One region of the Pseudarthrobacter adonitolis genome, then DNA from elsewhere that is predicted to be linked to it. Evidence: riboswitches for the same ligand, from Rfam matches in the RefSeq annotation. Region 1 holds a riboswitch; each other region holds the start of a gene.

Region 1 (10,185 bases):
TTTCCCCTGACGATGCTTGGCAGCGACGGGAGCTCCGTCTCGGACCACGCCTCGACGTCGGACGGCCCGGAAGCGGCCGGCGATTCCGTCACGGCCGGTGCCAAGGAGATTCCTGCCGCGGATGCCGCCGCTGAAGAGCAACCCGGCTCGCGGAATGTAACCCCTGGTCCCGAAGGAGGTATGAAGTGAACATTGCAAGCTTTGCCCCGCTCGCCGTCGTGCTTCCCATCCTCGGTGCCGCCCTGGCCTTCCTGCTGATCCGGGACTCCCGCGCCCAGCGCGCCGTGAGCATTGCCGTGCTGTCCCTGACGCTCCTGCTCGAGTGCGCGCTGCTTGCTTCGGTCTGGAACGGCGGAACCGCCGCCGTGAACATCGGTGGCTGGCTGCCGCCGTGGGGCATCACGATGGTGGTGGACCAGTTCTCGTCCCTCATGCTCGTGGTGTCGTCCGCCGTCAGCCTCGCTGTGCTGGTCTACGCCACAGGGCAGGGCATGGCCGACGGCGACCAGGACGCTCCAGTGTCGATCTTCCACCCCACCTACCTGATCCTGGTGGCCGGCGTGTCCAACGCGTTCCTGTCCGGGGACCTCTTCAACCTGTACGTCGGATTCGAGATCCTGCTGACGGCAAGCTATGTGCTGATGACACTGGGCGGAACCGGCCCCCGAATCCGCGCCGGAGTTACCTACGTGGTGGTTTCCGTGGTGTCGTCGGTGCTGTTCCTGATCTCCATCGCCATGGTCTACGGCGCCACCGGAACAGTGAACATGGCCGACCTCGCCATCAAGCTTTCGGACCTGGACGAGGGAACCCAGACCCTACTGCACGTGATGCTCCTGGTGGCCTTCGGCATCAAGGCGGCCGTGTTCCCGCTCTCGTTCTGGCTGCCTGACTCCTACCCCACGGCGCCGGCGCCGGTCACGGCCGTGTTCGCCGGCCTGTTAACCAAAGTCGGTGTCTACGCGATGGTACGCACGGAAACCCTGCTCTTCCCCGGGGACAGCCTGAACACTCCGCTGATGGTGGCGGCGCTGCTGACCATGGTGGTGGGAATCCTGGGCGCCCTGGCCCAGAGCGACATCAAACGTCTGTTGTCCTTCACCCTGGTGAGCCACATCGGCTACATGGTGTTTGGCCTGGCGATGTCCTCGGTGGCGGGGCTGGGGGCCGCCGTGTTCTACGTGGCCCACCACATCACCATCCAGACCAGTCTCTTCCTGGTCACGGGCCTGATCGAACGCCGCGGCGGCAGTTCCTCCGTGGACCGGCTGGCAGGCCTTGCCAAGCTGTCACCCATGCTGGCCCTGCTGTTCTTTATCCCCGCCATGAACCTGGCCGGGATCCCGCCCTTCTCCGGGTTCCTGGGGAAGGTGGGGCTCATCCAGGCGGGCATCGAACTGGGCACGCCCCTGGCCTACGCCCTGGTGATCGGCGGCGTGGCCACCAGCCTCCTGACCCTGCTGGCCGTTGCGAGGGTCTGGAACCGCGCGTTCTGGCGCAAGCCCTCGGACGCTGAGCACCCGGACCCGGTCCTGCTGGCCGAGCCCGAGGATTCGGATACCGGCAGCCGGGCCGGCCGCAAAAACGTCACGCTGCTGCCCCGCACCATGGTGGGCTCAACCCTGGGCCTGGTGGTCCTTGGTGTGTCACTCACGGTCTTCGCGGGCCCGCTGTTCACCGTCTCGGACCAGGCCGCCCACGAAATGCTGGACAGGTCCGCCTACATCCAGGCCGTACTGGGCGAGGACACGCAAGTTCCCCCGCTGGCCCTGAAAGACGGAGGGGGCAAATGAGCCGCCGCCGGATTTCCCTGCGCCAGGAACTGCCCCTGCTGGTATGGCTGGTGATTGTCTGGGCTGCCCTGTGGCAGGACTTCAGCCCCGGCAACCTGCTCTTCGGCGCGTTGCTGGCCGTGCTCGTGGCCCGGATGTTCTACCTGCCGCCGGTGGAACTCAGCGGCCGCTTCAACATTCTGCACGCCGTGCCATTTGCCCTGCGTTTCCTGGGCAGGGTGGCGGCTGCCAGCATCGAGGTCATGTTTCTGGCGGCTGTCCGCGGCCCGAAGGTGATCAACGCCGTCGTCGCAGTCCCTTTGCGAAGCCATCAGGACCTGATGGTCACCGCCACCGGGCACGTGATTTCGCTGATCCCGGGCTCCCTGGTGGTGGAAGTGGACCGGTCAACGTCCACCCTGTACCTCCACGCGCTCAACGTCAGCAGCCGGGAAGAGATCGAGAACCTGCGCAAGGAAGTCCGCTCCATCGAAGCGGGCCTGATCAGGATCATGGGCACCCGCGAAGAACTCGAAGCAATCCGGCAGGAGGCCGCAGCATGATGCAGACCGTCCTGGCTGTCACGGCAGTCATTCTTTCGCTGGCAGCGGCGGGAGCCATCATCAGGATCTCCCGCGGCCCCTCGCTCTTGGACAGGGTGCTGGCCTCCGACGTCCTGCTCGCGATCCTCGGCGCGGCCCTGTGCATCGACATGGCCGTCAACCGGCACCTCAACAACCTCATGCTCCTGGTGGCGCTGTCCATCGTCGGCTTCATCGGTTCGGTGACCGTCGCGCGCTTCGTGGCCGACCGGCGGGAGCAGGCCAATGAATCCTGAGGCCAGCGTGATAGATAACGTCATCGATACCGTGTCGGCGATATTCCTTGTGGTGGGTGCCCTCATGTCGCTCGCCGCCGCCGTCGGCCTGCTGCGCTTCCCTGACCTGCTGAGCCGCATGCACGCGGCCACAAAGCCCCAGGTGCTGGGGCTGTTTCTGCTCCTGGCAGCGATCGGCCTGCAGCTGCGCACCTGGTGGGTGTGGCCGGTGCTGCTGGGGGCCTGGATTTTCCAGCTGCTGACGGTGCCCGTTTCCGCACATATGGTGGGCCGCTCCGGCTACCGCACCAAACACCTGCACCGCGAGCTGCTCAGCTCCGATGAACTTGAAGCCGTGGTTCAGAAGGCGGCGCAATCCGCCCGGGACGAGTCAGCCCGGGATGAAGCATCCGACGGCGACCGCCGGGACTGAGCGTCACTCGCCGCACGCCCCACGTGAGTTATTGTCCAGATAACACGGCGTCACGGCCGATTAGAGGCAGTTATCTGGACAAAAACTCAGCGGTTGCTGGTGGTGGGCTTAGACGATGTCCTGGGACTTGGCGAAGCGCACGATGGCCCGCTGCGTGCCGCGGTTGGCGAGAACCTGGATGATGGTGCTGACCGAGGCTGAAATGAGCGCGAAGGTGAGCGCCGAGCGGAGGCTCGTGGGGGTGTCTTCGTCTCTGCCGGTGGGTGCTTTCCTGCCGGTGGACTTTTCCCATACGGTGTTGACCATCTTGGTGCCGACGAATCCGGCGCCGAGGCTGATTGCAGTGCCGAGCAGCTTGATGAACAGGTTCATTCGTTGAACTCCTTGTGAGCGGATCCGGGACTGTCTTTAGCCTAACCCGGCTGCATGGACTCCAGAATCTCCCGCAGGGCTTCCACCACGAGATCGTGGTCCTGCTGCTGGGGCAGGCCCGAAACCGTCACCGTGGCCACGGCTCCCACGCCGGCGACGTACACCGGGAAGCAGCCGCCGTGCGGGGCGTAGGTGGACTCGTCGAACCAGCCGTGGTCCTCGATCCGGCCGCCGTGCAGCCTGCCGCGGAGGCCCACTAGCAGCGACGGGATCTCATACCTGGCGGCGGTGCGTTGCTTCGCCCGGATCCAGCGCTCGTTGTCCGGGGTGGCGCCGTCCAGGGCAACGTGGAAGAGCACCTGCTCGCCCTTGGTGATGTCGATCGGGATGGGCAGCCGGCGCGATTTGCCCAGCTCCACCAGGAGCAGCCCGAGGTTGAGGGAGTCGTCCTTGCTGAAATGCGGAAACTGCAGCTCGTTGATCTCGGCTTCGACCCGGGCAATCAGGGCCTCAAGCAGCCCCGCCGGCTGGGGCACCGTCGAATCGGGATTGAACGCAGTCACAGTCGGGTTGTTGGCAGTCATGGCCCACAATCTACCCCGCCCGCGGTGTAAACTGGATCACGCCCATCAGGGCAGATTTATTACGACAGGGGAGCGCCGCCGTCGGACATCACTGGCATTGCCAGGGAACCGCAGGTGGGCGCTGAGAGTGCGGACAGCCGCAGACCCTCGAACCTGATCCGGTTAGTACCGGCGCAAGGGAGTCGAGTTCTCGAAGTGTCCGGTATCGGCGGCAGCGCCGCACGCCGGGGCACTTTCCCCTCCTGTTCCTCAGGAGGACCGAATGACAACTGCATCAATCAAAAAAACCGGCAATACTTGGCGCGTAGTGGACATTGTGGTGGCGGCGCTCATCGCGATCACCGGCGGCGTCATCTTCTGGGCCTGGTCCCAGGGCGCCGGAATCGTTTCCGCCCCCATGAACGCGGTTTACCCCCCGCTGACCGGCTTGATCGCCGGCGGTTGGATGATCCCGGCTGTGCTGGGCATGCTCATCATCCGCAAGCCCGGCGCGGCGCTCTTCTGCGAAACCGTGGCCGCCACCGGCGAACTCATCATGGGCTCCCAGTACGGCGCCACCGTGCTGATCTCCGGGCTCCTTCAGGGCCTCGGCGCCGAGCTGGTGTTCTTCCTCCTGGTGTACGGCAACTTCCGGTTCAAGTCCTTCCTGCACCAGAAGTACAACCTCATCGCCGCACTGCTGGCCGGTGCCGGGGCGGGTCTCTTCTGCGGCCTGAATGACTCCTTCATGCCCTGGGGCTGGAACATCGCGTACGAACCCGGTGACAAGCTCGCCTACATCCTGTTCTGCACCCTTTCGGGTGCGGTCATCGCCGGGGCGCTGTCCTGGGTCGCCACCCGCGGCCTCGCCAAGACTGGTGTGCTGAGCTCCTTCGCATCGCGGAAGGCAGCTTCGGAGCCTGCGTTCAACTAATGACCGCTTCCGACGCCGGTGCCGCGGCAGGGGTGCGCCCCGCCGCGGTGTCCGCCCGTGGCTGGGGCTGGCGGCATGCCGGGCGTTCCGCCCCCGCCGTCCACGGGCTCGACCTTGATATCGCTCCGGGCGAGCGGGTGCTGCTGCTGGGCCCGTCGGGGGCGGGCAAGTCAACGCTGCTGCATGCGCTCGCGGGGGTGCTGGGTGATGAAGGGGACGACGCCGACGAGACCGGTTCGCTGCTGATCGACGGCGTGGTGCCCCGCGGGCAGCGCGGCCGCTCGGGCCTGATGCAGCAGGACCCCGAAACGCAGGTGGTTCTTTCGCGGCTGGGTGACGACGTCGCCTTCGGCGCCGAAAACCTCGCCGTTCCCCGGGACGAGATCTGGCGGCGCGTCCATGAAGCGCTCGACGACGTCGGGTTGCGGAGTGCGGGTGGTGGCGCTGGTTTGGGTGGCGCTGGTTTGAACGCAGACGGCGGGCCAGGTGCCGCCGGGCTCCCGCTGGACCACCCGACGTCGGCCCTTTCCGGGGGGCAGAAGCAGCGCCTGGCGCTGGCCGGGATCCTCGCGATGCGGCCCGGGCTGATCCTGCTGGACGAGCCCACCGCAAACCTCGATCCCGCCGGTGTGATGGAAGTCAGGGACGCCGTGGGCCGCTGCCTGGACAAAACCGGTGCCACGCTGGTGGTGGTGGAACACCGCGTGTCCGTCTGGAAAGACCTGGTGGACCGGGTTGTGGTGCTGCAGCCGGGCTCGGCAGCGGGCTCCGCAGGAAGTTCCGCCGCTACTTCCGCAGTCCTGCTGGACGGACCGCCGGACCAGGTGCTCGCGGAGGCACGGGACATGCTGATCGGCGCGGGCGTCTGGGTGCCGGGCTATGTCCCGGCAACCCGCCGCCGCGCGTCCACAGGCTCCGGTGACCTGCTGCTGGCCGCCGAGGACCTAGCCGTCTCCCGCGAGCGTCCGCGGCGCCGCGGCTTCCGGACCATCCCGCCCGTGCCGGTGCAGTCGGGCATCACGGCCCAGGTCCGTACCGGCCATGCACTCACCGTCACGGGGCCCAATGGCGCCGGCAAGTCAACGTTTGCGCTGACGCTCGCCGGACTCCTAGCGCCGGTAGCGGGGAAGGTGTCCGCCGCCGTCGAGCTTTCCGAGGGCGCGGGGATCGATCCCTTCAACTGGAAGGCCAACCAGCTGATTTCCCGCGTCGGAACAGTCTTCCAGGAGCCCGAGCACCAGTTTGTTACCGGCCGCGTGCTGGACGAACTGATGTTCGGCCCACGGCATCTGGGGCATGGCGAGGAGCGGGTTGATGAGCTGCTGGAACGGCTGCGCCTGACGCACCTGGTGGACGCCAATCCGTACACGCTGTCGGGCGGCGAAAAGCGGCGCCTGTCGGTGGCCACGGTCTTGGCTGCCCACCCGCGTGTGCTGGTGCTGGATGAGCCGACCTTCGGCCAGGACGCCAACACCTGGGCCGAGCTTGCGTCGTTCCTCTCCGAACTGCTCGACGCCGGGACCTCCGTGGTTTCAGTGACTCACGACCAGGAATTCAGCGCCGTTCTGGGCGGTGCCGAACTGCGGCTTGGCCCGGCCTCACGCGGCGGCGCCCGCCAGGAAGCAGGTGCGGCATGAGGGATGCCCTGACCCTCCGCGGCAACCACGCGCTGCTGACGCGCGCCAACCCGCTGGCCAAGTTCGCCGTTGTATTCCTCATCACCCTGGTACTGGCGCTCTCCATCGACTGGGTGTCCGCCACGACCGCGCTTGTGGCGGAACTGGCGCTCTTTCCGCTTGCCGGCCTCACCCTCCGCCCGTTGTGGCAGCGTGGCTGGCCGCTCATCATCGCGGCAGCCCTGGGCGGCTGGAGCACGGCGATCGTCGCGGCGGACAGCGGCGCTGTATTGCTCGACGTCGGGATCTGGTCTATCAGCGAAGGTTCCCTCCAGTTGGGAATCGGTTTTATGCTGCGCGGACTCGCGATTGCTCTACCGGCGATCCTGCTCATGACCTGCACAGACCCCACCGACCTCGCCGATGCGCTGGCCCAGAAGGCCCGTCTGCCGCACCGGTTTGTCCTTGGCACGCTGGCCGCGATGCGCCTGGTGGGACTTATGGCCGAGGAGTGGCAGACAATCGGCATGGCGCGGCGTGCCCGCGGCGTGGGCTCGCAAGGCAGCCCGCTGCAACGGCTGCGGGCCACTCTCGGGCAGAGCTTTGGGCTCCTGGTCCAGGCCATCCGCCGCGCCTCCCGGCTGGCCGTCACCATGGAAGCGCGCGGGTTTGGCACCGGGCAGCGGACGTGGGCCCGGGAATCCACGTATTCGCCGCTGGACGCCTGGGTGCTGGTGGGCGGCGTGCTGATCGCGGCGGCTGCTGTGGTTGCCGCGGCCGCGATGGGGACCTGGAACTTCGTCTGGCGCTAGTTGGATCTCGTGGGGCCGGCGCTGGTCAGCGGGTGCGCAGCGGTGCGGTCCGGTCGAACCTCTCACGCGTCAGGAACGCCAGCTGGGCTTCCTTTTCCGCCAGCTGGATGACCGGTCCCAACTCGAAGCACGTGACGTCGAGCCGGCGCAGGGCTTTGGTGTTACGGGCATCCGGCTCCACCACGATCCTGTCCTTTCCCGGCACGGAGAACATGTAATGGATCAGGGACGTGGCGAGCCGCGGCGTGAAGTGCGGGACGGGCCGGGTGGCCGGAGCCAGCAACAGGTGCATCCCGATGTCCTCCTCCCGGGCCGCGTAGGCCTCGCCGACGGGATCGTGCAGCGGCTCGTAGGTCTGGAACAGCGCCAGGGGCTCGCCGTCGAGCACCACCAGGAAGGCGTGGTGCGTCTCCAGCGAGTCAAGGAACTCATAGATCCCCAGCACGTCTTCGCGCGTGTGCTCGGTCATGCCCCAGAACCTGGCGCGCGGCTGGGTGACCCACTGGTAGATCAGGTCCAGGTCTTCCGCAGGAGCGAGCGGAACGATCCGCAGGGTGCCCCAGCCCTTGAGCTCTTCGGTGTAGATCGTGGTCCGCAGGGAGTAGTCCCGGATGGTGGTGTTCATGGCTTCCTTCGTGGGCTGGGGATGTGCTGGGGTGGCTGACGTGAGCTGGCTGCCGGCGTGCCCCTTGTCGAGGGTGAGCCGCGCCCAGCCCGTGACCACCGGGATGAGTTCCCCGGCCGCCCAGAGCGGCAGCTGGTCCGCAAAATGGGGGTGGCCCGGGTTCCCCGCGGCGCCGAACGGGACAATCCACCGGCTCTGTTCCCGGTCCGACAGATCCCAGACATACCGTGCAACTGGTCCGCGGAAACTTTGATCCTCAATGCCGGGAAGGCTTTCGGTGCTGAGCACGCAGCCGGAGTCGCCGGAGAGCGGAGCTGTGGGTGCGGAGTTGGCCAGGCTGCCGGGCAGTTCGTGAACGGCCAGAAGCTGGTGACGCTCGCCCCACACTTGGCCGGGAATGCCGGCTTCTTCCTGCAACGCCGCTTCCTGCAGGGCTGCCTTTTCCAGCGCCGCTGCGGCTTCGACGGCGGGGCTGATGCCAAGTTCCGCTCCGCGAAGCAGCAGTGTCTCAAGTCCGAATCCCACCCGCGAAGTCACCGACAACCACGGCCCAAACAACGGCGAGTATCCGGTCGGGACTGCCAGCTGTGCCAGCGCCGCATGCCCGGCCATCCGCCGGACCAAGAAGCCACGCCATGTGGCGAAGGCCGCCGTGTCCTGGCTGCGTGCATCCATGTGGCCGTTCCAAGCCAGCAGCCGGGAACGCAGGCCTGCCGCCCCGACGGTCAGCGAGTCGGCGTCGATGTCTTCAATCAGCCCGCGAAACTGAGGCCAGGGACCAAGCAGCGTGTCCGAGTGGATGGTCTGCATGTCATTAACGGTGAAGGCCGTGGCGCCCGGAGCTTCCAGCAGCTCGCGGATCCGCCGGGCGCGGTGGGCCGGGGCGAATTCCATGCCCACAGCATCGCCGCCACCGGCCGCGCGGTCGTTCGCGCTGACCGCAAAACGTGTCACCGCAGTGCCCGGCAACGGCAGATATATGCCGTTCCAGGAATATTCCGGCCTTGACGCCGGCACGGGAACCCGGCGATTGTTATGGTTCCGCTGCGGGACCAGCCCAGCGAGGAAATGACTCACGTTGCCCTCGGCGTCCGCTGCAATCACGCTGTTTACCGGCTCCACCCATCGCTGCAGGGCCGCCTCCACATCCGCAACGGAGCGGCTCCGCAGCAGCGGCAGGAGGGCCTCGAAGCCTAGCCGCCCTTCAACCCGCGCCGGGAACCGCAAACTCAGGGCGCCGCCGTCGGGCCCTCCCGCGATCACCGGGCCGCGGATGGTCTCGATGAGTTCCACTTCCTCCGACGCGCCGCCGCGGACGAGGATAGTGTCGAGTTCGACGACGGCGGATTCCCAGCCGAGCGGACCGCGCGCCTGAATCCCGGGCGAGTTTTCCCCTACCGGGTTGGTCCCCGTCGGGCCGCGGCGCAGCTCCTCCTCAAACAGATCCTGGTAGTCGGCCATGGCGTTGGTGATGGCCCACGCGGTGTGCCCGGTGTGGCCGAAGTGCGGCAGCCCCGGTACGCCCGGGAAGGCGAATCCGACGGCGTCGAACTCCGGGCAGGCGAGCCGCACCTGCTGGTACACGCCGGGCAGCTCGAGGAGGCGGTGCGGGTCGCCGGCGATGAGCGGCTGACCGCTCGCCGTCGCAGAGCCGTGGACCGCCCAGGCGTTGCTGCCGGACCACACGGGGGCCTCGATGCTGAACAGACTCACGGCGTCGGGTCCGAGCGTCCGGGCGACGTGGGCGCGGAAAAGTTTGTTGGGGAACGTGGAAAACAGGATGTGCTGGACAAGGAAAACGCCCAAAGGTGTCCATTGGTTCCACGGCGCGGGCGAGGTGCCGGATTCCTCGAACTCCGGCCCGCCGCGCAACCCGTCCGCGAGGGCCTCGTTGATGCCGGCCACGTAACTTTGGCACCAACGCCGGGTATCGGCGTCGAGCCTTTCGAAGCAGCGGCGCGCCGTGTCGTCCAGCCTGGCCTGGCGGGCAAAACGGTCCCAGTGCAGGCCGTCGGAACCCAGCATCTCTGCAGTCCGGCCCTCGGATCGCCAGCGTTCGAGCTCGATCTGCCAGGAGCGGTCCGTGGCTACGTTCTTGCCCTGAAGATGCGCGAGCGCGTCAGCGGAGTCCGCCCACAAATGCGGGATTCCCCACGGGTCACGGTAGGTGCCGGTGCCGCCTGCAGGGGCGGAATTTTGTGTCGGGGCAGGCGTCATAGTCAGGGCCGGCTTTCGAGCTTA
Region 2 (10,185 bases), on a different contig from region 1:
TGCTGCCGTCCGGCGCCCAGACGGTGTCAGTCATCGAGGCTGTTATGCCTCGGTGCTGCCGGGCTGCGCACCGTTGTCGGCGCCGGCCACCACTTCGCCGTTGCGGCGGCGGGTCCGGGTCCGGCTGCGGCGGGCACGGGGGTCCACTTCGCCGTCGGCCGGAGCCGCTGTAGCCGGTTCCGGGGCGGGGCTGGTGCCGGCCGTCGCCGCATCAGACGTACGACGACGGCGGTCACCGGAGCGTCCGCCGGGCTCGCCGGTGCGGCGGCTGGTGGAGCGGCCGGCGTCACGGTTGCTGTCGCGGCCGCCATCGCGGCCGCCATCGCGGCCGCCGTCACGGCCACCGCTGGGGCGGGTGTTCTTTTTGCCGGTCTCGCCCAGGTCCTCGAGGACCTCGGCGTCGACCCCGGCCAGCACGCGCTTGTTGCGGGGCAGGCGGCCCTTGGTGCCTTCCGGGATGTCCAGCTCTTCGTAAAGGTGCGGCGAGGAGGAGTACGTTTCCACGGGCTCGGGGACGCTGAGTCCCAGAGCCTTGTTGATCAGGCCCCAGCGCGGCATGTCGTCCCAGTCAACGAAGGTCACGGCGGTGCCCTTGTTGCCCGCGCGGCCGGTGCGGCCCACACGGTGCAGGTAGATCTTTTCGTCCTCAACGCACTGGTAGTTGATAACGTGCGTGACGTCGTCGACGTCGATGCCGCGGGCGGCGACGTCGGTGGCCACCAGGACGTCCACCTTGTTGTTGCGGAAGGCGCGGAGAGCCTGCTCGCGGGCGCCCTGGCCGAGGTCACCGTGGATGGCGGCAGCGGCGAAGCCGCGGTCCACGAGTTCCTCGGAAACCTTCGCGGCAGTGCGCTTGGTCTTGGTGAAGATGATGGTCCGCCCGCGGCCGCGGGCCTGCAGGATGCGGGCAACAACTTCGATCTTGTCCATGCTGTGGGCACGGTAGATGAGCTGGCGGATATCGCGCTTGGTGAGGCCCTCGTCGTCCGGATCAGCGGCCCGGATGTGGGTGGGCTGCGTCATGTACCGGCGGGCCATGGCGATGACCGGGCCGGGCATGGTGGCGGAGAACAGCAGGGTCTGGCGGACCGCAGGGGTACCGGCGATGAGCGTTTCCACGTCCGGGAGGAAGCCGAGGTCCAGCATTTCGTCGGCCTCGTCAAGGATGACCATCTTGACGTTCTTCAGGACGAGGTGCTTCTGCTTGTAGAGGTCGATGAGGCGGCCGGGAGTACCAACGACAACCTCGACGCCGTTCTGCAGGGCCTCCACCTGGGGCTCGTAGGCACGGCCGCCGTAGATGGTGGTGATGCGGGCGTTGCGCTTCCGGGACGCGTTCTGGAGATCGTTGGCCACCTGAACGGCCAGCTCGCGGGTGGGCACAATGACCAGGGCCTGCGGTGCGCCGGGAACGGCGAGCTTGTCATAGCCGGCGTCGTCCGGACCTACCACGCGCTGCAGGGCGGGAATGCCGAAACCGAGGGTCTTGCCGGTGCCGGTCTTGGCCTGCCCGATGATGTCGTGGCCCGAAAGCGCCACCGGCAGGGTCATGGCCTGGATGGGGAAGGGGTGGGTGATCCCGGCGTCGGCGAGGGACTCCACGATGTCGGCGCGGACGTTGTAGTCAGCGAAGGATTTCTCCTCAATCTCGTGCGGCTTCTCGTCCGAGATGATGGTTTCTTCGGGTTCGATCGTCTCGATGCCGGAGTCATCAGTCAGGATCTGGTGGGTATGCAATTCACTCACAGGGGAGTTTCCTTATTCATTTGGGCATTGGCGCTGCCTGCTCAACGGGCCGGCCAACGTGGCCGTTCCGGAGCACGCTCTGGCGCGCAAGCAAATCCAGTGGAAGCCGATCGCGGGCTATCAAAATGCTGGCACTGGTGACCAACGGGTGCATCTCAAGATCGCGTAGGGGCGGGCTTGTTGAATTCAAAATCAAGGAAATCAACGACCGGGCATCCATATCTACTTCTTCAGTCTAGCCGTACGGACCCGGAATCCCGGCTTTGGGCCGAACAGGCAGGGCGCTAATCGTTCAGGCAAGGAGCTCGAAGTGGACCTCGCGCGCGGCAATATCGGAGGAGATCAGGCGGACCCGCACCTTGGTGCCGGATTCCAGGTCGCCAGCGCAGCGGGCCGTCACGGCGGGTTCGGCGATCTGGATGATCCCCGAGGGACCGCTCCCGTTTTTCGCAGCGCCAATCTTGGTGCCGTTGCCGTTTTTCCCGTTGCCGTTTCCGTTGTCTTTTTGTGGCTTGGAGCCGGAAATCACGATCGCATCGAAGTCCTGGCCCACATGGTTGACCAGGAGTGCGGCCTCCACGGTGTCCAGGGCCATGCGTTCCATCCGCGATGCCAGCTGGTCGGATCCGGCCATGATCTCCGGCAGGGACGGCAGGGCTTCCCGCGCCCAGTCCGGTACCGGCTTGCCGTTGCTCAGGGCTTCGCAGATCACCAGGACAAAGCGGTCGATAAGACGCCGGAGCGGTGCTGTGGTGTGGGCATAGGCGGCGCCGATGGCGGACTGGATGGCGTCGTCCGGCACTGTGCCGTCGAACGCCGTGTAGCTGGCGCCGCGGAACAGCATGCCGGCGGAGTGCAGGATGGCCAGTTGCCGGGGCTCTGTCGGATCAAGGCTGCGGAGGTATTCGCCGTAGCTGATTTTGCCGTCCCACGGCTTGCCCAACGCCTCGGACTGGAGGCGGAAGTGACGCAGGGAGCGCTCGTCCGGGGCGGGCATGGTGCGCAGGATGCCCACTTTTCCTGCCAACATCAGGTTTGCCGCCGCCATTCCCGTCATCAGGGAGATCTGGGCGTTCCAGTCCTCCACCGGAAGCTGCGGCGCCGCGGCAATCCGGTAGCCGCCGTCGGGCAGTTGGACGATTTCCTGCTCAGGCATGTTTAGGCTGGCACCGCCGCGGCGGCGCTCCAGCTCGACGCGCTTGAGGCCCACTTCCTTCAGGAGCTGCAGGACGGGACCGGCTGTTCCGGCGTCGAGCTCGGCCTGGACTCCCTTGTAGCTCAGCTTGGCGCGGCTGCGGATGGTGGCCCTTCGGACAGCCACCTTGGAGACTTTCGCGGCGTCGTTCAGCCCGAACTCCCAGACATATGCGGAACACAGCTGCCCGGCGAGGAGGCTGCCGGCCCCTTCGCTGATGACCTCCGGGTGCAGCGGGATACGGCCGTCAGGGGCGTAGAACGTCTGGCCGCGGCGGCGGGTCTCTGCGTCCAGTCCGCCGCCGGGGCGGACAAAGGACGGCACATCAGCGATGGCGTAAAGCACCCGGTAGCCAGTGCCCGCGCGCTCGATGAACAGCGCCTGGTCCAGGTCAGTGGATGATGCCGGATCGATGGTGAGGAAGTCCACGTCCGTCAGGTCAGCGCCCGGCAACTCGTGTGCGGCCACTGCCGCCTCCGCGTCCCGGACCGCCTCCGCCGGGTAGGGTCCCGGCAGTTCCAGCTCGGTCCGCAGGGCGCTCAGCGCCGCCGCGAGGTCGTTGGTCTGCTCGTGGACATTGGGGGCCAACCGATGATGTGACACGAAAGTCAGGTTAGCCCGATTTCCACGGATCGTGCACGCCCGCCGCCCGCCACGCGGGGATTGTCAGGATGCGCCCGCGTCCAGGGCCGCCAGGAGTGCCGCGGCGGCCGCTGCGGGATCGGAGGCTTCGGTAATGGCACGCACCACAACAATCCTGCCGGCACCGGCGTCCACCACCTGTTCTACGTTGCCGAGATCGATGCCTCCGATGGCAAACCAGGGCAGCGTGGCTTGTGTGCCACCGGCAGCGCGGACTGCTTCGGCCGCGTACCGCACCAGGTCAAGGCCGACGGCGGCCCGGCCGGGTTTGGTGGGAGTGGCCCAGACCGGTCCGACGCAGAAGTAGTCCAGGCCGCCTTGGGCAGTCAGCCCACCGGACAGCCGGATGGCGCCTTCGATCTGTTCGGCGGTGTGCGTGGAAAGCCCGATGGCTGTGCGCCCGCCCAGGAGCGTGCGGGCGGAAGCAACCGGCAGGTCCTTCTGCCCGATGTGGAAGACAGGGGCGCCGGACAGCATCGCGATATCGGCACGGTCATTGACTGCCCACAGCTTTCCGTGGCGTTCGGCCGCTGCCTGAAGCACGGCCAGCAACTCCAGTTCCTCGGCCGCCTCGATCGCCTTGTCGCGGAGCTGGATGATGTCGACGCCGCCGGCAAAAGCCGCGTCCACAAACTCGCCAAAGTCCCCGCGGTCCCGGCGCGCTTCGGTGCACAGGTACAGCCTGGCGCTGTGCGGGAGGCCGGTGCCTATGCCGCCAGCGGGGTCTGTTCCGGTCAAAGATGCGGGGGTGGAAGAGCTGGCGGAGGACGTGCCTGCAGCGGCGATGGATTGCGAGTTCATGGAAACCAGCCTAATTCCCCTAAACTGGGCGGGTACTGCGGGAGCCCGTTGCAGCCGTCACAAAGCGGCCGGGCTGAGAGGGCGTCAGAGCCGACCGCTTGACCTGATCCGGCTAGTACCGGCGTAGGGAAGGAACCACGTGCCCCCTGCAATAAGCAGCCCACCTGAGACTGCATCAGCCGGCCCGGCCGCAGTCCTGCACGCCGACGTGGCAGTCATCGGCGGCGGAGTCATCGGCCACGCCATAGCCTGGGCGGCTCGGCGATCCGGCCGTTCCGTGGTGCTGATCGATGACGCGCCCGGGAACGGCGCCAGCTGGGCAGCCGCTGGCATGCTTGCTCCTGTGAGCGAGCTGCATTACCAGGAGGAAGACCTCCTTGAGCTGATGCTTGCATCCTCCGGCCTGTGGCCTGCGTTCGCGGCAGACCTCGCACTGGCCGGGGCTGGAGATACCGGATATCTGACGACGCCGACCCTCGCCATCGGCGCGGACGCTGCGGACCGCCGGGCGCTGATGGACCTTCGGGCCGTGCAGCAGGCCAGCGGCCTGGTGGTGGAACCCCTGACTGTCCGTGTGGCCAGGACGAGGGAATCCCTGCTCAGCCCGGCCATATCCTGCGCCCTGGACATCCCCGCAGACCACCAGGTGGATCCACGGAAACTGTTGGCGTGCCTCCAGGAAGTCCTGGCCGTCCACGAACCGGGAGCAGGAACCGCCGTGGCAGGTGCCCGCCGGGGATTCGCCGTTGACCAAAGGGCCGCTGCCCTTCTCTGGGAGGACGGCCGCGTCAGCGGCGTGAAGCTCGCCCACGGCGGAAGTGTCCAGGCCGGGGAGACCATCGTGGCCAACGGATTGCAGGCGGCGTCGCTGGATGGCCTGCCGGTTGGACTGCACCTGCCGCTACGGCCCGTCTACGGTGACATTCTTCGACTGGCTGTTCCGCAGCACCTGCGCCCGCTCCTCACCTCGACGGTCCGCGGGATGGTCCATGGCGTGCCCGTCTACATCGTTCCCCGGCAGGACGGCACGGTGGTGATCGGGGCAACGCAGCGAGAGGACGCGCTCGCCGGTTCAGGCGACGACGCTGCTGTCTCGGCCGGTGGCGTCTACCAGTTGCTGCGTGACGCCCAGGTCCTGGTGCCGGCCGTCTCGGAGCTTGAACTCCTGGAATGCACAGCACGGGCAAGACCGGCGACCCCGGACAACGCACCTCTCCTCGGCCGCGTACCGGTGTCCGCACCAAGCACAGGGAACACGGGGATCATTGCCGGGCTCATTGTTGCCACCGGGTTTTTCCGCCACGGAGTGCTGCTTGCTCCGGCGGCGGCGGCCATCTGCCGGGACCTGCTGGACGGCCGGACGGACCCGCGATGGGGGGCGCTCAGTCCGGCCCGCTTTTCAGGAAAGCACCACATAGCCGGCACACAGTCCCCGCGAAAGGACATCAGCAGCACGAAGGACCTCGACCCACAGAAGGAATCAGCATGAACATCACCCTCAACGGCTCGCGCCATTCCGTGGCGGATGACGCCTCCATCACCACCCTCATCAGCCAGATCACGGGCCGCCTGCTCGCAGCCAACGGCCAGGCGACAGACGGGCAGAAAATCGGCGTCGCCGTCGCCCATAACTCCGAAGTAGTACCCCGCAGCCAGTGGTTCGTCACGGCCCTCGCCGAAGGTGACGACGTCGAACTGGTCACCGCAGTCCAGGGAGGCTGACACCATGACAGTAACCAGCAACATCAGCACACAAAACCGTCCCGTGGCCGCAGACAGGCTGGTCATCGACGGCGTCGAGCTCGGCTCCCGCCTCATCATGGGCACGGGTGGCGCGCCGAGCCTCGACGGGCTGGGCGCCGCCCTGCTGGCGTCCGGAACCGAACTGACCACGGTGGCCATGCGGCGCTATTCGCCCGCTGAATCGGGGTCCCTTTTCCAGCTCCTGGTGGACCACGGGATCCGGATCCTGCCCAACACCGCAGGCTGCTTCACCGCCCGGGACGCGGTCATGACGGCGGAACTCGCCCGCGAAGCGCTGGAAACCGACTGGATCAAGCTGGAAGTCATCGCCGACGAACAGACCCTGCTGCCGGACGCCGTGGAGCTCGTGGATGCTACGGAACAGCTTGTAAACCGGGGCTTCAAAGTCTTCGCCTACACCAACGATGACCCGGTCCTGGCCCTGCGGCTGGAAACCCTGGGTGCCACCGCGGTTATGCCGCTCGGAGCGCCCATCGGCACCGGCCTGGGAATCCTGAATCCACACAATATCGAACTGATCGTCTCGCGCGCCTCGGTGCCCGTGGTGCTGGACGCCGGCATCGGCACGGCGTCCGACGCCGCTCTGGCCATGGAGCTTGGTTGTGATGCCGTGCTGCTGGCCACTGCAGTCACGCGTGCGCAGAACCCGGCACTTATGGGGGAGGCCTTCAAACACGCCGTCATCGCCGGTAGGCTGGCGAAAGCGGCCGGCAGGATTCCGCGCCGCGAGCACGCCTTGGCGTCATCGGCCATGGAAGGACGGGCAGAATTTCTGTAGGCCGTTTTCTCCAGGCCCGGCCCCGTGACCAGCCGCACGGGCGGGCTCAAAGGACGAGCCAAGGAGGCCGCCATGGCCGGCAAGCAAGACACACTCACGCGGGAGCGGATCGAGGCCGTCCTCGCCGCGCTGCCCGGCTGGCAGTACCGGCTGGGCGGGCTCGTCGCTGTCTATAAGACGCCGACGGCGGCCGCCGCACTCGAGCTGATTGCCGCCGTCGGACGCCTGGCGGAAGAGCAGAACCACCATCCGGACCTTGACTGGCGCTTCAACAGGGTGCATCTCCGCTATACATCCCACGACGCCGGCGGCAAGGTCACTGAGCGGGATGCCGCTGCCGCGTTGGCAGTGAGCGCCGCTGCCGCCCGGCTCGGCGCCACTGCCCAACCGGTGACTTAACGGATTGTGACCACCACCCTGCTGGGTGGTGGTCACCGGTACGTAAGGAAACGGGCCCGGGCCTACAGCTTGAGCGCCTGCGTCAGCCGCTGCATATCGTGGCTTTCGCGCGTCCGGCCCAGGTAAATGGCCGTCCCGATGGCAGCGACGGCGCCGAGCGCCATGGGCAGGACCCAGGGAATCCACGTCAGGCCCGGCTGGTAGCCAAAACCTGCCGCAATGAAGATGATCCAGCTGATTGCACCCACTACAACGGCAACCCCTGGGGGCAACCCCGTGCCGTACCGGGTGTGGCGCTTGTCATTGGCCCAGACAACAAAGCCTGCGGCCACTGTGACCAGGACAACGATGGTCAGCGAAAGCATGGAATCTCCTCGGAAAGCAGCGGCCAACCGCCAAGGCGGCTGGCCGCGGACGTGCTAGAACTGGCCGAAACCGACTTTGCGGGCCTCTTCGGCGCCGATTTCCACGTAGCCCAAGGCGCTGCCGGGAACGATGATGATGCGTCCCTTGTCGTCCTTGAGGCGGAGTTCGGTGCCCTTAGTGATGGCTTCTTCAACGACCGTGGCTACGGTGTCAGCATCCTGAGCCGATTCCAGGACGATTTCGCGGCCAATATTCTGAATGCCGATCTTAATTTCCAAAAGGGGGCCTCCCAGCCAATCAAAGTTTCTTGGGTTCTCTTATTTGTAGTCTAGGACTCTTTGGGGAAGCGCGAGATTCCGCGCCAAGCTAAACGGTAAATGAGGTCGCTGGCCACATCGAGGTCCAGGTTTCCGTCCGTTTCCAGCCAATACCGCGCGCTGACCTGGGCCATGCCGGCCAGGCCGCGCCCCAGAAGCTGCGCCTCCAGTTGGGGCAGTTTGGTGTCCTCGGCAATCACGCGGGCTACGGCGTCCGCGAACGTCTTGTTAAATGTCTCGAGGCGTGAACTGACATCGGGATCGTTGATGAGGTCCGATTCGAAGACCAAGCGGTGGGCTTGGTCGTCGCTGGCGATGAAGCGGTAGTAAGCGCGCATCACCGCCTGGACACGTTCGTTATTGTCGGTAGTGGAGCTCAAGGCACCGAGCACCAGGTCCGTCAGCGACGCGAGATGGCTGTCCAGCAGGGCAAGATACAGCTCCCGTTTGGACGGGAAGTGCTGGTACAGCACCGGTTTGCTGACATGGGCCGTTTCGGCGATTTCATCCATGGCGGCGCCATGGTAGCCGTTGGCGACAAAAACCTCCTGCGCCGCAGCGAGGAGCTGCGCCCGGCGCTCATCCCGGGGAAGCCGGGCGGACCGCTGGCCCGGGGTCCGTTGAGGTGCGGCCGGTTCGCCGCCGGACGCCCGGTCAGCCCGTGCTTCATGGACCACAGTTGCCCTACTTTCGCTTGCCGTTACCTACACAATACTGCGCGGTAATATGACCGTGCGGCATCTCGGGGCATACATTGAAGTATGGCTTCGACTTTGACCGCAAATGATTCCTCTGTATCGCTTAAGCCGCTGGTGGGGCCCGCCGGTGAACTGACGCCGGCCGAGGTGGAACGCTACTCGCGGCACCTCATCATTCCCGAAATCGGAGCGGTGGGGCAGCGGCGGCTGAAGAACGCCAAGGTGCTGGTCATCGGTGCCGGGGGACTGGGTTCGCCCGCGCTGCTCTACCTGGCGGCAGCGGGTGTGGGAACCCTGGGAATCATCGACGACGACGACGTTGACCTCAGCAACCTGCAACGCCAGGTGATCCACGGAGTCGCCGACGTAGGACGGCCCAAGATCGAATCCGCGCGGGACGCCATCGCCGCACTGAACCCGCTCGTGGAGGTCCGGCTGCATAACGTCAGGCTGGATGCCTCCAACGCACTCGAACTGTTCGCGGACTACGACCTGATCCTGGACGGGGCGGACAACTTCGCCACCCGCTACCTGGTCAACGATGCCGCCGCCATCCTCGGCAAGCCCTATGTGTGGGGGTCGATCTTCCGCTTCGACGGCCAGGTGAGTGTGTTCTGGGAAGAGCACGGTCCCACCTACCGGGACCTCTATCCCGAGGCCCCGCCGGCCGGATCCGTGCCCTCCTGCGGCGAGGGTGGCGTCTTCGGCATGCTCTGCGCTGCCGTGGGATCACTCATGGTGACGGAGGCAGTCAAGCTGATCACGGGCGTCGGGCGTTCACTCCTGGGCCGGGTGGCACTGTTTGATGCGCTGGGCGGGAGCTGGCGCGAGATCCGCGTGTCCAAGGACCCGGCGGCGGAACCCATTACGGAACTGTCGGACTACGAAGCTTTCTGCGGCATCACCCCTGCCGTCTCCGCAGACACGGAGCACACCGTGACGGCAACCCAGCTGGCCACCATGCTGGCGTCCCGGAAGGCAGGCCTGAAGGACTTCGAGCTGGTGGACGTCAGGGAAACCGGCGAACACGACATTGTGAACATCGACGGCTCGGTGCTGATCCCGCAGGGCCGGATCCTTGCGGGGGAGGCCTGGGCGGAACTCCCGCAGGACAAGGACATTGTGTTCCACTGCAAGGCCGGCACGCGGTCAGCCAACGTGCTGGAGGCTGCGCGGAAGGCCGGCTACCAGCGGGTCAGCCATCTCGACGGCGGAATCCTGGCATGGGTGCGCGACGTGGAGCCGCAGAAGCCGGTCTACTGACGGGTGTCAGGCGGTTTCGAGGCCCCTGTGGTCCACGGGGCACTCCGCCGGAGTTGCCGTGGCCGGCTGCTCCACGGTGATGCCGTAGAGGGTTTCGAGTGCCGATACGTAGTCGTCCTGCTGGCCGTTGGCGGCGAGCTCACGGGCGCGGACGGTGGGCACGTGCAGCAGCTGCTTGACCATCCGGCGGAGGGCGAATTCCACTTCCTCGGCGGC
Region 3 (10,185 bases), on a different contig from region 1:
CCTCGCGGCGGATCTTGAAACCGGACTCGTTGACGGCGCGGGGCCGGAGGATGGGCGGCTGGACCTTCGGCGGGGCAGCGGCGAGGGTGTCACGGGCGGCCTGGACGATTTCCGCCATGGCGAAGCCCAGTTGACGGAGACCCTCGTGGCTGGTGGCCGAGATCTCGAAGACCCTGTAGCCACGGGATTCCAGTTCGGGGCGGACGAATTCAGCCATGTCCTTGCCGTCCGGGAGGTCCACCTTGTTCAGGGCCACCAGGCGCGGGCGGTGATTCAGCGGGACCACCTCACCGTCGGTACCCGCGTAGCTCATGTCCACGGCGTACTTTTCCAGTTCGGCCTCGATGATGGCCAGGTCTGAGAGCGGGTCGCGGTCCGATTCAAGCGTGCCGCAGTCCAGCACGTGCACCAGGGCGGCGCAGCGCTCCACGTGGCGCAGGAAGTGGTGGCCAAGCCCCTTGCCTTCGCTGGCGCCCTCGATGAGGCCCGGGACATCGGCAATGGTGAAGCGGACATCGCCGGACTGGACAACACCCAGGTTCGGGATCAGCGTGGTGAAGGGGTAGTCGGCGATTTTGGGCCGCGCGGCGGACATGGCCGCGATCAGGCTGGATTTGCCGGCAGAGGGGAAACCCACCAGCGCGATGTCGGCGATGGACTTCAGTTCCAGTACAACGTCGCTGGCATCACCCTCGATGCCAAGGAGCGCGAACCCCGGGGCACGGCGCTTCTGCGAGGACAGCGAGGCATTGCCCAGGCCGCCAAGGCCGCCGGCGGCCGCCACATATTCGGCGCCTTCGCCGACAAGGTCAGCCAGGACTGTGCCGTCCTTGGCCTTGACCACGGTGCCGTCGGGCACGGGGAGGATGAGGGTCTCACCGCTTTTGCCGCCGCGCCAGTCGCCCATGCCCGGTCCACCGTTGGTGGCGTGGCGGTGCGGGGCGTGGTGGTAGTCAAGCAGCGTGGTGGTCTGGTGATCAACGCGCAGGATGACGTCGCCGCCGTCGCCGCCGTTGCCGCCGTCGGGACCGCCCAGGGGCTTGAACTTCTCCCGGTGGACAGAGACACAGCCGTGGCCGCCGGTACCGCCGGATACGTGCAGTACTACCCGGTCTACAAAGCTCGCCACGTGGATCTCCTCAGTGCTGATTCCTGTACGCCCAAAGGCGACAAAACGATTGTAATGCGGTTAAAAGAACAGTGGAGCGGACCAAATGGCCCGCTCCACCGCTTCAGAACTATTTGTTACTCTGCAGCTGCAGCAGCAACGATGTTAACAACGCGGCGACCGCGGCGGGTGCCGAACTCGACGGCTCCCGGGGCCAGTGCGAACAGTGTGTCGTCGCCGCCACGGCCAACGCCGGCGCCCGGGTGGAAGTGGGTGCCACGCTGGCGGACGATGATCTCGCCTGCGGAAACTACCTGACCGCCGAAGCGCTTGACGCCGAGGTACTGGGCGTTGGAGTCACGACCGTTGCGAGTGGAACTCGCGCCTTTTTTATGTGCCATTTGAAATGCCTGCCTTTAAATTCTGGGGAATCTGCTGAAGAACCTGAACGCTAACGAAGAGTTACTTGATACCCGTGATCTTGACCTTGGTCAATTCCTGACGGTGACCCTGGCGCTTCTTGTAACCGGTCTTGTTCTTGAACTTCTGGATGACGATCTTCGGACCACGGAGGTCTTCGAGGATCTCAGCCGTAACCGTTACCTTGGCCAGGTCCGCAGCAGCAGAGGTGACTTTGTCACCGTCTACCAGGAGCAGTGCGGGCAGCTCAAAGGTGCTGCCGGCTCCACCGGGGACGCGGTTCAGGGTAACGAAGTCTCCAACGGAAACCTTCTCTTGGCGGCCGCCTGCGCGGACAATCGCGTACACCACTTGGGAACTCACTTCTCTCGACGTTTATTACTAAATTTGCGTGCTGAACCCGTTTCCATAATTGGCTGGGTTCTCGCTGTGCCTCAACGCCGTGGGGTCGTAACCCAAGTGTTGGCGTAAGCACCGAAGATCTAGAATACGCTAATTTTGCCTTCGGCCGCAAATGAGGCTGGTTACGGTCGGTTGTCTGTGATAGGACCCACAAGCAGGTACTGCACTGACAATCCAAAACCGTGCCTGACTATCCTACAGGCCGCGCGGGCCTGAGACTGTCAGGAGTGAATTCGCGGCGCGTCGAAGAATTCCACTTCGAACCGGCATGACTGCCTGAACGCCACAAGCATCGCCGCCCGTTCATCCGCGGAAGCGCTCCGGCCGGCCTCGTCAGCCATGGCGACGGCGTCGCGGGTGGCCTGTGCGAAGTCCTCGTCAGCATAGGCCCGCAGCCAGTCGGCGTAAGGGTGCGCTGCAGGGGCACCGGCAGCCAGGAACTCCGCGTGGAGGGTCTGTCCCACGTCGGCGTACAACCAGAAGCACGGCAGCACCGCCGCCACGAGGACCGCGTAGCTTCCGGATGCCGAGGCCGCCAGCAGGTGGTCCACGTAGGACTTGGTGACAGGTCCAAGGGCGGATTCCACTGCTCTGGTGCTCAGCCACGTGCGGTGCAGTTCGGATTCGACCTCAAGGCATTGCTGGGCCGACTTTGCCCAGAACAGCTGCGCGGCTTCCGTGGGCGCCAGCGCACTGGCCCGGGCAAGGACACGCGAATAGCCGTTGAGATAGATGGCGTCCTGAGCGAGGTAATAGGCGAACTGTTCCTCAGCCAACGTGCCGGCCCCCAGGTCGCGAATGAAATCCAGCCCATAGATGGCCTCAAGATCCGGCTCCGACGCCCGACGCAGCGTGTGTGCAAATTCGCCGACTGCCGGAACCCGCTGCATGTGGTGGAAGTGGTTGATTGGGCCGTTGCCTCCGCCCACCTCCAGCTGGGCAGAGGTCTGCAGCGCACCAACCAGCCATGGCTTAACCTTCCGCAGTGCGGCCTCCCAGTCCCCCAGCCTTGCCTGAGCCGTAGCCATGGCCGACGACAGCGAGCAGCCGGTGCCGTGGCTGTTGCGGGTGGGAATCCTGTCCCCGCTCACTTCCACCACCTCCTGGGTGAGCAGCCCAGTGGTGTTGACCAGGGCATCCGGGCACGCACCGCCGTCGAGATGGCCGCCCTTGACCAGGACGGTGGCACCGGTCGCGGCGGACAATTGCTCCCCTTGCCCGAGCGCATCAAGCCAGTCCCGCGCCTGCGGCTCCCCCACCAGGATGGCCAATTCGGCCAGGTTGGGGGTGATCAGGTCCGCGAGCGGGAGCAGCCCCCTCAGGGCCGCCTCGGCAGACTCCTGCAGCAGCCGGTCTCCGCTCGTGGCCACCATCACCGGATCAAGAACGACGACGGCGGGACGCACCTTTTCCAGCCAGTCCCGGACCACGCCAATCACCGCAGCGTCGCCCAACATGCCGATCTTGACCGCGTCGATGGTGATGTCGTCGCTGATGGCATCGAGCTGCTGGCGCAGGAAGGACGCCGGCGGGACGTGAACCGCCTGGACCCCCTGTGTGTTTTGGACCGTCAGGGCGGTGATGGCCGCCATCCCGTAGCCGCCAAGCGCCGCAATGCTTTTGAGGTCGGCCTGGACGCCTGCGCCACCTGACGGGTCCGATCCGGCAATGGACAGCACCCGCGGAACGTCACGCAGCACCTTGACCGCAGAAGAGCGGCCTGGTGCGGGCCGGAGCCCAGCGGGGGTTGCCGTAGTCAGGGGTGTTGCAGGAGGAAGGACAGAAGTTGAAGCCAAAGGAGGACATCCCTTCGCCGGTGCTAACCGGACAGGTTCAACGGGTGTGGATCTCAGCCGGCTCTCTGCGCGGCACCCCGTGTCAGTCACCAGCCTAGCGTTCCTCAGGACTTAACGCCGGACGCCCGGACGCAGCCTGTGATTCACAGACACGTCCGGGCGCCGTTGTAGTGGCTTGCCCTACTGTTTGGTCAGAGCTCCGAGGCCGGAACCCCTACGCCCAGGATGATGGGCGCGTTGGTGGCCGCCGGCTTGTCAGCCACGGGAGCCTTGACGGACTCCGGGGCCTTGGCGGCGTGGGTGTGTCCGGCGGCAGCCGCCGGAGCGGCTGCGTGATGCTCCACGGACGTGGCGTTGGCTGCGCCCTGGGCACGGCTGGCACTCCGGTTCCGACGGGGTCGGCGGGCGGGGGGCTGCTTGGTGTGGTCGGAGTAGTCCTTCTCCGCCACAGCGGGCTGCTGATGACGGACAGGTTCGGCCGGCTGGCTTTCAGTTGCCCGGGCTGCCGCCGGCGTGCTTTCCGCTACAGGGGCCGGCTCGCCAAGGTGGGCGAAGGCCTCTGCGAGGCGGTCAAGTGTCAGGGCAGGTGCGTGCGGCTGGTCCTCGTGGTGCTGCACGAACGGCAGCACCACCTGCTCGCCGCCAAACGTCAGTACAGCGGCCGGGCGGCCGTTGGAGTCCGTCTCGGACCGCTCAGCCGGAGCCGGCACCGGCGCAGCGGGAGTCTGGCCCGCGGCAGCTGATGCGTGAGCCACTTCGTCGTCGTGCATGTGCGCAGCGTGGGCTGCGGCCGCAATGTTCGCAAGCGCTGCCCGCGTGGCCTCAGCCTTGGCATGGCGTTCGGCATCACTGGGTTCCGGGTGGACCGTATGGATCTGCATCGGAGCTGCCGGCGCCGTTTCCAGCGGCTGGCCGCCCCGTCCGCGGCGGCGCTTCCGGTCAGTGCGGCCACCCGGCTGGCTGTCCGGGCGCTGGCTGTCCGTGCGCTGGCTGTCCGTGCGCTGGCTGTCCGTGCGCTGGCTGTCCGGGCGGTGATCCGCACGCTGCACGTGGTGCTCTGCGGCTACGGTGTTGGCGCGGCGGTGCTCCACGGGGTCGTCGTGGGTGACGATTCCGCGGCCTGCACAGGTTTCACACTGCTCCCCGAAGACTTCCAGGAGCCCGGTGCCCATGCGCTTGCGCGTCATCTGCACAAGGCCCAGCGAGGTCACTTCGGCCACCTGGTGCTTTGTCCGGTCGCGGCCTAAGCACTCCACCATGCGGCGCAGGACCAGGTCGCGGTTGGATTCGAGGACCATGTCGATGAAGTCGATAACGATGATGCCGCCGATGTCGCGGAGCCGGAGCTGCCGGACCACTTCTTCAGCTGCCTCGAGGTTGTTCTTGGTGACGGTCTCCTCGAGGTTGCCGCCGCTGCCGGTGAACTTGCCGGTGTTGACGTCCACCACGGTCATGGCTTCGGTGCGGTCGATGACCAGCGAACCGCCCGAGGGCAGGAAGACCTTGCGTTCCAGGGCCTTGTGGATCTGCTCATCGATCCGCCACGCAGCGAAGATGTCCTGGTCCTTGGTCCACTTTTCCAGGCGGCCCACGAGGTCCGGGGCAACGTAGGTGACGTAGGCCTCGATGGTGTCCCAAGCCTCTTCACCGGAGACGATCAGCTTGGAGAAGTCCTCGTTGAAGACGTCACGGACCACCTTGATGGTGAGGTCAGGTTCGCCGTAGAGCAGCTCCGGGGCGAGGATCTTGGTGGACGTGGACTGGCTTTCGATGCCCTCCCACTGCGCGCGCAGCCGGTTGATGTCGTGCGTGAGCTCCTCTTCCGAGGCGCCCTCGGCAGCGGTGCGGACGATAACGCCGGCGTGCTCCGGGAGGCGGTCCTTGAGGATGCGCTTGAGACGGTTGCGCTCGACGTCGGGCAGTTTGCGGGAGATGCCGGTCATGGAGCCGCCGGGCACATAGACGAGGTAGCGGCCGGGCAGCGAGATCTGGCTGGTCAGGCGTGCACCCTTGTGGCCCACGGGATCCTTGGTGACCTGGACCAGGACGGTGTCGCCGGACTTGAGCGCGTTTTCGATCCGGCGCTGCTTGCCTTCGAGGTTGACGGCTTCCCAGTTCACTTCACCGGCGTAGAGGACGGCGTTGCGGCCGCGTCCGATGTCAACAAACGCTGCTTCCATGGACGGCAGGACGTTCTGCACCTTGCCGAGGTAGACGTTGCCGATCAGGGAGTCCTGCTGCGTCTTGGAGACAAAGTGTTCGGCCAGGACGCCGTCTTCGAGGACGCCGATCTGGATTCTGTCGTCGCGCTGGCGAACGATCATCTGCCGGTCAACTGATTCACGACGGGCCAGGAACTCGGCCTCGGTGATGACGGTGCGGCGGCGGCCGGTGTCGCGGGATTCGCGGCGGCGCTGCTTCTTGGCTTCGAGGCGGGTGGAGCCCTTAACGGACGTGACGCGGTTGTTGACAGGCGCCTCGGTCGCGGCGCGCGGCGCGCGAACGCGGGTCACCGTGTTGGGCGGGTCGTCGCCTTCTCCTCCGGTCAGTTCCAGATCCTGGTCGCCACGGCGGCGGCGCCGACGACGACGGGACGTCACTCCCTCATCGGCCTGCCCAGCGGATTCCTCATCAGTTTCTTCGGCTGCGCCGTCGTCGCCTTCGATATCGCCGTCGGCATCACTTTCGCCTGTGCGGCTGCGTCCGCGGCGACCACGGCTGCGGCGCCTGCGGCGGCCGTTGGCGTCGTCCGCTTCGCCGTCTTCGGCGTCGTCCTCTTCCGGCTCTTCAACCACGGCGGCGGCCGGTGCGGGGCGGACCACTGTGCTGAGGTCAGGGGCCTGGAAAAGCACCGACGTGGTGGACGCCGGCTCGAGGAACAGTGAACTGAACGGGCTGGCAGGCTCAGCAGCAGCAGCCGGCTCTTCAGCAGGCGCGGCGGCAGTGTTGACGGGGGCGACGGCGGCGGTTGCTGCGGGCGCGGCGGCCTCCGCGGCTGCGACTTCCTCTGCTTCCGGGGCCGGCGTTGCTGCGGTTTCACGGGCCGGCTGCTCCTCAGGAGCTGTTTGTCCTACGGCCGCGGGAGCGACGTCGGGGGCCGAGGTTTTGCGCGTGGCCACGCGACGCCGGCGGACAGGCTTGGTCTCCGCTGCAGCTTCAGGGGCTGCGGCTTCGCCCGCGGGTTCCACGGCGGCGGGTTCTACGGCGGTCTCGGCAACAATGGCAGGTGCTTTTGTGGCTGCAACAGCGAACGCCGGCAACGGTTCGGCGGTGTCCACCTTCTTACGTGCGCGGGTCCGGCGAACCGGCGCCTTGGGCTCCGGTGCGACGCCCTCAGCAGCGTCAGTCACTGGTGCGGCCTCTGCGGCTTTCGGCGCTGCCTTCCGACGCGTCCGGGTGGCCTTCTTGGGCGCTTCCGCAGCCTCGGCGGCGGCTTCATCGTTAACGGCTGGTGCTTGTTCGTTTTCCATATGTGGCAACACTCCTGCCCCTGACGTACCGCCACATCCGGCACCCATTGGGGCACATATTGTCAAAACCCGCAGGCGTTGACAGAAGTCAAGTGGATACTCCCAGGTTCGCACCGATAGAGGGGTGCGGCAGCCCGTGGGAGCCGTCGGCTGTGTCCTGAAACCCGTTGTTCTACACGCCACAACCAGGTGCCGACCAATGGAATTGCGGGAAGCCGGATTAGAGAATCCGAAGCCTGCCCTGCTCATCATTGGCGGTCTTGAAACAAGCCACCGGACCGGAGTCCGAATGTGGGTCGGCCTCCAGCCATGTTTATTCTCTCACACCCGGGCTGAAAGACGGCGGAACCAAGGGCAGCGGATCAGTCCGTGAGGGCGCTGGCTGAATGCTGCTTCCAGTCACCGGGGTTACAATCGGGCAAGGAGCACCCGAAGCAAAGGACGCCACCATGCCCAGCATTTCCCACGGCACCGACACGCCGGCAGCCTCCCCTGCGGCCCAGCCGTTGCCCGCCAGGCCCGGGACTGTGCCGCCGATGGCGCGTAACCGGCCGCTCGGCTGGCTGATGGTCATCACCGGCGCCATCGGCTGGCTGGCTTCAGGGGCTCTGGTCCTGGAAAAGCTCGCCGTCCTCGAGGATCCGAATCACGTAACGGCCTGCGACGTTAATCCTTGGATCTCCTGCGGCCAGGTCATGCAGACCTGGCAGAGCTCGGCGTTCGGGTTCCCCAACATGTTTATTGGCATCGTCGCGTTCGCCGTCGTCATCACCGCGGGCATGGCCCTGCTGTCCGGCGCCACGTTCGCCCGCTGGTACTGGGCAGGGCTCCAGGCCGGCGTCACGCTCGGGTTCGCGTTTGTGGTGTGGCTCTGGTCGCAGGCACTTTACGACATCCACGTCCTGTGCCCGTTCTGCATGATCGTCTGGGCCGCGATGATCCCGCTCTTCGTCTGGGTAACCATCCGCAACGTCGTCCACGGCATCATCCCCGTCCCGTCAGGGGCGGCACGTGTGCTGGGCGAATCAGGCTGGATCATCACCGCGTTGCTGTACGTGGCAGTCATCGCCAGCATCTTCTTCGCGTTCATCCAGGTGTTTGCCGGAACCTCGGGCTTCTAACGCGAGCCCCGCACAAAAGGCGCGAACTGGCACCTAATACCCTCAGATCTCGGATTTGAGGGCATTACGTGCCAGTTCGCGCCTGTACTTGGTGGATGCAGGACCTAGTCTTGGAACCAGATCTTGATTTCGCGCTCGGCCGAGTCCACGGAGTCGGAGCCGTGGACCAGGTTCTGCTGGACCTTCAGGCCCCAGTCGCGGCCGAAGTCGCCGCGGATGGTGCCGGGGGCGGCAGTGGTGGGATCGGTGGTGCCGGCCAGGGACCGGAAGCCTTCAATGACGCGGTGGCCTTCGAAGATCGCTGCCACGACCGGGCCGCTGAGCATAAATTCAACGAGGGGCTCGTAGAACGGCTTGCCCACGTGCTCTTCGTAGTGCTGCTCCAGCAGTTCCCGGCTGGCCTCAACCTTCTTCAGTTCCCTGAGGGTGTAGCCTTTGGCCTCAATGCGGCCCAGGATGGCGCCGCTGAGGTTGCGGGCAACGCCGTCGGGCTTGATCAGTACCAAGGTGCGCTCGATGGTCATGGCTGCTCCAATGCGTAAGGGGTGGGTTTCGGGACAATTCTACGAGGATTCCGGGTGCGCCGCGTTCCAGTCGGCCTGTTCGCGTTCGCGCTGGGCGGCCTCGGAGTCAATCCTGATGCCGGTGCGGATTCCGTACCACCATGCCAGGCCGAACAGCGCGCCAACCAGGAACATCATGGGCTCAACGATGCCCGTCAGGATCAGCACAATCTGCAGGATCCAGCCCAGCCCTACGCCCCACGGCTTGGACAGCACAGCGCAGGCAAGGACCATCACGACGCTCAGCGCGATACCGATCCCCAGGATCAGCGCCGGCGGAAACTCACCGCGCTTGAGTCCAAAGACTGCCAGCGTTGCGAAGAACACCACAAACGCCTCAAGCAGCAGGACGGTGGAGGCAAACATCACCTTGGTGGACCGGCGCTTCTTGGGCATTCCCGGGCGCCATTCACGCTGGGCTTTGGTCAGCTTGGCCACCGCTAGGCCTCCGTCTTTCCGAGCAGGATCCGGGCTTCCGCCACCAGGGTGATGGACCCCGTGACCAGGACGCCGCCGGAGAGGTCATCGTTGGCTTCGGCGCGTTCAACGGCCCATTCCAGGGCGTCGTCGAGTTTCTCCGCGATGTGGATGTTGTCTTCCCCGAAGCCCATCTCCACGGCCAGTTCGGCCAGTTCGGCCGCGGGCACTGCCCGTGGCGAGTTGGACTGGGTGAAGCAGTATTCCTGGGCGATGTCGCCCAAGGATTCCTTGAGCTGGCGCAGGATCTCTTCGGCGTCCTTCTCCTTCAGGACTCCCACTACCGGCACCAGCCGGGTGAAAGTGAAGGCCTCCTGGATGGCCTCGGCCGAGACCCTGATGCCGTCCGGGTTGTGGGCCGCGTCCACGATGATGGTGGGCGCTGTCCGGACCACCTCAAGGCGCCCCGGGGACGTGACGGACGCGAAGGCTTCCTGGAGCACCTCGGCGTCAAGTTCCTTTTCGCCGCCAAAGAAGGCCTCGAGGGCTGCCACGGCCACTGCGGCGTTCTGGGCCTGGTGCGCGCCGTGCAGCGGCAGCAGCAGTTCCGGGTACCGGCCGGCGATGCCCTGGATGCTCACCACCTGGCCGCCCACGGCAACCGTCCGGGATTCGACGCCGAACTCCACGCCTTCAAACCGGAACGGGACTGCCACGTCTTTGGCTTTCTCGAGCAGCACCTGCGCAGCATCAACGGGCTGCGAGGCACTGACGAGGTAACCGCCGGGCTTGATGATGCCGGCCTTCTCGTAGGCAATGTCTTCGGTGGTATCGCCCAGCAGGTCGGTGTGGTCCAGGGAGATGGGGGTGACCACCGAAACCAGGCCG

The links. Region 1 has a riboswitch for thiamine pyrophosphate ahead of ACZYZ4_RS17785 (ECF transporter S component). Riboswitches for the same ligand answer to the same signal wherever they lie in the genome.
Region 2: linked by a shared signal. The riboswitch ahead of thiO (glycine oxidase ThiO) and the one ahead of ACZYZ4_RS17785 (ECF transporter S component) in region 1 are both predicted to bind thiamine pyrophosphate.
Region 3: linked by a shared signal. The riboswitch ahead of thiD (bifunctional hydroxymethylpyrimidine kinase/phosphomethylpyrimidine kinase) and the one ahead of ACZYZ4_RS17785 (ECF transporter S component) in region 1 are both predicted to bind thiamine pyrophosphate.

Annotation. Positions count from the first base shown of each region.
Region 1 covers NZ_JBVAYW010000027.1:15,263-25,447, reverse strand. Annotated here, with positions in the region: gene ACZYZ4_RS17820 (Na(+)/H(+) antiporter subunit C) at 1-189, shown strand, start outside; gene ACZYZ4_RS17815 (Na+/H+ antiporter subunit D) at 186-1,793, shown strand; gene ACZYZ4_RS17810 (Na+/H+ antiporter subunit E) at 1,790-2,335, shown strand; gene ACZYZ4_RS17805 (MrpF/PhaF family protein) at 2,332-2,610, shown strand; gene mnhG (monovalent cation/H(+) antiporter subunit G) at 2,600-3,022, shown strand; gene ACZYZ4_RS17795 (DUF4235 domain-containing protein) at 3,131-3,394, opposite strand; gene ACZYZ4_RS17790 (heme-degrading domain-containing protein) at 3,436-3,978, opposite strand; TPP riboswitch at 4,035-4,176, shown strand; gene ACZYZ4_RS17785 (ECF transporter S component) at 4,241-4,891, shown strand; gene ACZYZ4_RS17780 (ABC transporter ATP-binding protein) at 4,891-6,528, shown strand; gene ACZYZ4_RS17775 (energy-coupling factor transporter transmembrane component T family protein) at 6,525-7,319, shown strand; gene ACZYZ4_RS17770 (GNAT family N-acetyltransferase) at 7,345-10,161, opposite strand.
Region 2 covers NZ_JBVAYW010000001.1:405,992-416,176, forward strand. Annotated here, with positions in the region: gene ACZYZ4_RS02045 (DNA-methyltransferase) at 1-34, opposite strand, end outside; gene ACZYZ4_RS02050 (DEAD/DEAH box helicase) at 43-1,746, opposite strand; gene ACZYZ4_RS02055 (RNB domain-containing ribonuclease) at 2,039-3,544, opposite strand; gene thiE (thiamine phosphate synthase) at 3,608-4,384, opposite strand; TPP riboswitch at 4,412-4,532, shown strand; gene thiO (glycine oxidase ThiO) at 4,524-5,873, shown strand; gene thiS (sulfur carrier protein ThiS) at 5,870-6,106, shown strand; gene ACZYZ4_RS02075 (thiazole synthase) at 6,111-6,926, shown strand; gene ACZYZ4_RS02080 (4a-hydroxytetrahydrobiopterin dehydratase) at 6,999-7,325, shown strand; gene ACZYZ4_RS02085 (hypothetical protein) at 7,388-7,690, opposite strand; gene ACZYZ4_RS02090 (DUF3107 domain-containing protein) at 7,745-7,969, opposite strand; gene ACZYZ4_RS02095 (TetR/AcrR family transcriptional regulator) at 8,020-8,685, opposite strand; gene moeB (molybdopterin-synthase adenylyltransferase MoeB) at 8,770-9,969, shown strand; gene ACZYZ4_RS02105 (glutamyl-tRNA reductase) at 9,976-10,185, opposite strand, start outside.
Region 3 covers NZ_JBVAYW010000002.1:395,706-405,890, forward strand. Annotated here, with positions in the region: gene obgE (GTPase ObgE) at 1-1,129, opposite strand, end outside; gene rpmA (50S ribosomal protein L27) at 1,246-1,509, opposite strand; gene rplU (50S ribosomal protein L21) at 1,571-1,879, opposite strand; gene thiD (bifunctional hydroxymethylpyrimidine kinase/phosphomethylpyrimidine kinase) at 2,152-3,726, opposite strand; TPP riboswitch at 3,719-3,816, opposite strand; gene ACZYZ4_RS04465 (Rne/Rng family ribonuclease) at 3,918-7,196, opposite strand; gene ACZYZ4_RS04470 (vitamin K epoxide reductase family protein) at 7,646-8,317, shown strand; gene ndk (nucleoside-diphosphate kinase) at 8,422-8,841, opposite strand; gene ACZYZ4_RS04480 (DUF4233 domain-containing protein) at 8,881-9,318, opposite strand; gene ACZYZ4_RS04485 (bifunctional folylpolyglutamate synthase/dihydrofolate synthase) at 9,321-10,185, opposite strand, start outside.